DNA from 2 places in the Bacillus nitratireducens genome. Region 1 is predicted to be linked to the other one. Evidence: riboswitches for the same ligand, from Rfam matches in the RefSeq annotation. Region 1 holds a riboswitch; the other holds the start of a gene.

Evidence for each region. A riboswitch is a leader RNA that binds a small molecule or an ion and turns the genes downstream of it on or off. The one in region 1 is predicted to bind preQ1.
Region 2: linked by a shared signal. The riboswitch ahead of queC (7-cyano-7-deazaguanine synthase QueC) and the one ahead of Q3V31_RS03265 (QueT transporter family protein) in region 1 are both predicted to bind preQ1.

What each region holds. Positions count from the first base shown of each region.
Region 1 covers NZ_JAUMJO010000001.1:613,936-616,145, forward strand. The annotation lists gene Q3V31_RS03255 (zinc-finger domain-containing protein) at 1-8, opposite strand, end outside; gene Q3V31_RS03260 (ribonuclease H family protein) at 21-680, opposite strand; gene Q3V31_RS03265 (QueT transporter family protein) at 832-1,317, opposite strand; PreQ1 riboswitch class I at 1,324-1,368, opposite strand; gene Q3V31_RS03270 (aldose 1-epimerase family protein) at 1,500-2,210, shown strand, end outside.
Region 2 covers NZ_JAUMJO010000001.1:865,345-867,554, forward strand. The annotation lists gene queD (6-carboxytetrahydropterin synthase QueD) at 1-247, opposite strand, end outside; gene queC (7-cyano-7-deazaguanine synthase QueC) at 247-909, opposite strand; PreQ1 riboswitch class I at 1,003-1,046, opposite strand; gene Q3V31_RS04610 (ATP-binding protein) at 1,254-2,210, shown strand, end outside.

The DNA of each region.
Region 1 (2,210 bases):
TTATCCACTTTTGCACCTCTCTATTCGGTTATTTCTTTATGACTATCAATGACTGTCCCTTCTAAAGCTTGCGTTGCTAATTGATGCGCCTCTTTATTTTGTTTTCTTGATATCGGTTCACAAACAAGCTTTAATTTCATTTGCTTCGCTTTTTGTTCAATTTGATCTAAGTAATGATTTAAATGTTCATCATAGCAAGGCCATTCACCAGCTAATTGCTGCAGTACAACTTGAGAATCCCCCCGAAGTGTAACCGGTTCATATTTAATTCCTAATTCCTCGAGTGTATTCATCCCGTATAATAATGCTGCATACTCCGCTTCGTTATTATCATATATGCCTTCTATGTATGCATTGCGACGAATTCGGTAATTTGTATTTCCTTTTTTATAGTATACACATATACCAACCCCAGCTTCTTTCGTCTGTACATCATAACCACCATCAAAATAAACTTGAATTTCTTGAGGATCTTCCTCCACTTGCTTACTCAGTTTTTTCATTTCTTTTAATGACCATTCCGCGTCCATTTCATCGAAAAATAACAGTTCTTTCACCCTACCTGTTTTCTCAAAATCCTCCGCAAATTGAAGTACTTCTTCTATGTTCATATAATCTGTTGTTAATTCGGTTTGTAAACCACGCTTCGTTTTATACAACCAATGTATTTTATATTTCATACTAGATTCCCCTTTTATAAGACTTCTTATATGTAGCCAGCTAATGAAAGCCTCACTTTATTTTATTATATTGTATCAAGAGTCACAGCATTATATTCAATGTGATTACATACAAAAAGAGCTATCCCTTTAGGAATAGCTCTTTCATCTATTACATAAATCTTTCAAATTGTACTCGTTTATTAATCCAGTACATTACAGGCATACCAATTGCCATTACAACAAATTCACCAACTGCACAAGTTAACCAAGTCAACATGAATGGTAAATCAAATGCAAGATGAAGTTCAATTGCTATCATAAACATTGTAATTGTAAAAATAACTGTATTAAAAATCATACGAGCCCAAACACCTTTAATAAAGCGCATAGAAATAATAGTTGCAAGTAGCGCAAGAATCGATTGTCCTACTCCAAATACTAAATCGTAAGCGATCATAGGTGAGAAAAAGAGATTCGTTAAAAATACACCTAATACAATCCCGTAAATTGCTTTCTTATTGAATACAACGAGATGATTAAACATCTCTGAAATACGAAACTGTACACTGGTAAAGCCAAATGGCTGAATAAGCATAGAAACAGCAATATATAATGCCGCTAAAATACCATTACCGACTAATGTTCTTATATTCATGACAAAATCTCCTTAGTTTTTTTACGTGGGATGGTTTCGAACCACGTTATTCGTTTTTAAGCAACAAGGTTATATTGTACGCAATAGGCACTCTTTCGTCAATAGATTCCTATCATTTACTACCTTTTTTCTTTTGGACGACGTATAATAAAACATATGAAAGATTTAGGAGGTTTCACTTCATGACAGCAACAATTCAAAATGAAAAAGTGATCGTTTCCATTTCTGACAAAGGTGCAGAATTACAAAGCGTTCGCTTAAAAGAAGATAACACTGAATACTTATGGCAAGGCGATTCTACTTATTGGGGGCGCCGCGCACCAATTTTATTCCCAATTGTCGGCCGATTAGTAGATAATACATACTACGTAGATGGTAAACCATATTCTTTAACACAACACGGCTTTGCTCGTGATCTTACATTCTCTGTAAAAGAACAAAGTGAAACGAAAATCACTTATATTGTTACTAGTAATGAAGAAACATTAAAAAAATACCCATACGAATTCGAATTACTCGTTTCTTATGAGCTAGACGGACAAATCGTTCATGTAACATATGAAGTAAATAACCCTACTTCAAAAGAGATGTTCTTCTCAATCGGAGCGCATCCTGGCTTCAACTTCCCCTTATTAGAGGGCGAATCATTTACAGATTATCATTTATCATTTAATGGTTCTGAACGCTTAGAAACAAGCGTATTAGAAGGACCTTATCTTTCAAGTAAAAAGCAATTAATCGCTGAAAATACGAATGAATTACCACTTACATACGATTTATTCAAAAATGATGCACTTATTTTTGAAAATATGAATACGGATGAAATCTCTATTCGTTCTCATAAACATAATAAATTTGTAAAAGTAGAATTTGACGGATTCCCATTTGTCGGC
Region 2 (2,210 bases), 250 kb from region 1:
TATCTCCAAAGTCAATTGCAAGACCTATTTCATTTACATATCCACTAATCCCAAATACAACTTTATATGTGTGACCATGTAAGTTTTTACATTTCCCTTCATAACAGTGTAAATGGTGTGCTGCATCAAATGTAAATTCCTTGCTGACCATTACTCTTTTATTATGATATTTGAGCTGTTTACGCTGAATATCCTTGTCCATTTTTTGCAAATTTTCTACGATGCGAAATCCAAAGAAATTATCCATTAGTTGTTCGCTCCTTCGCGTTCTTGTAGGTACGTATCTAATCCTGCTTTACGAAGCTGGCATGCTGGACATTCACCGCAACCATCACCAATGATTCCGTTATAACATGTTAATGTTTTTTCTCGAACAAACTCGAATGCTCCAAGTTCATCTGATAATTTCCATGTTTCCGCTTTATCAATCCACATAAGTGGTGTATGAATTACGAACGGATAATCCATGGATAAATTTAAAGTAACGTTTAACGATTTCACAAACACGTCACGGCAATCTGGATAACCGCTAAAATCAGTTTCACATACACCCGTTACAATATGACGTGCTCCAACTTGTTTTGCTAATACAGCAGCAAATGATAAGAATAGTAAATTTCGTCCATCTACAAACGTCGATGGCAATTCACCTTCTTCATGTGTAATCTCCATATCCGTTCTCGTTAACGCATTTGGAGCAAGTTGATTTAATAGACTCATATCTAGTACCGTATGTTTAATCCCTATCTCTTTCGCGATTTCCGCTGCACAATCAATTTCTAGTTTATGACGTTGATTGTAATTAAATGTTACAGCTTCCACTTCTGCAAACTGCTCTATTGCCCAAAATAAACATGTTGTACTATCTTGTCCACCACTAAAAACAACAACTGCTTTTTCTTTTTTCATTTCACTCATTCTCCTTCTCTACTACGAATAAGAAGAAAGAACGTTCTTGAACTGTCACAATAAAAAAACAAAACAATACCTAAGGATATTGTTGTTTCCATAGTTTTTTATAGAGGGAGTTCGCGAACCTCTCCCATGCGGTGCATGGAATTTCTTCTTTCATTGACAAAACATATTGTAACATATTGTATACTACCAGAAAAAATTTCTGATTTTTCCGCTATTTCACATTTCATTTCTCTCATTTTATAGTATGATTAATTTAATGTGAGAAGAGAGGAGGCATCCCACTGAAACTCTTTATTATTTATCTCTTTTTAAATATATTATGCATTCTTGTTACAATGCTTATATATCATTTATTTTGGAATCAAAAAGGGAAAAGCTCTCCTAAATTAAATTCAACTATATTTATTGTATTATGTTGCCTCGCCACCATACTATGCATCACTTTCGCAGCAAAAACAAATTATGGATTTCAATTTGATATGCGTCATATCGTATTAATTGTCGGTACATTAACAGGGGGACCTATTGCCGGTGCTTCCATCTTAGCTGTATTAAACATATATCGTGTATTATTAGGAGGAATAGGTGTTTTCCCATCTCTTATCGCTTCGGTTCTCCTATTTATTGTTCTACTATTAACATACAAACTGTTTAACCGAAGTTCTAATCGTGTAAAAATAGCACTCGCTATCTTTTACAGTCTCATATTCGGATTTAGCTGGATACCATTTTTCCTTTCAGCGGTTACAAATAAGGCTGATTATATATCGTATATTATTGTGTACGAACTCTGTACGATACTTGGTACAATCCTTATTTTATATTTATTACACATATTACAAACGCAAGTTCGTCTCCAAAATGAACTTATGAATGCTGAAAAATTTCATTTAATCGGTGAAATGGCAGCTTCTATCTCTCATGAAATTCGTAATCCTTTAACTTCAACGAAAGGATTTTTGCAACTTTTACAGTCAGATACATGTTCTGAGAAGGAACGAAAATTATATATCGACATAGCCATTAACGGGATCGAACAAGCAAATCATGTTCTTACAGACTACTTAACTTTTGCAAAACCGAGTATTGAAAAAGAACAAAAATTACAGGTAGAGGAAGAGTTACTTCATGCGTTATCTTTAATTACACCTCTCGCCAATTTAACAAATGTTCGCATACATTATATAAAACAAAGTACATCTTTCTTTATAGCTGGTGAAAGGCAAAAGCTGAACCAATGCTTATTAAATATTTTTAAAAACTGTATCGAGGCTATGCCTAACGGTGGTGAC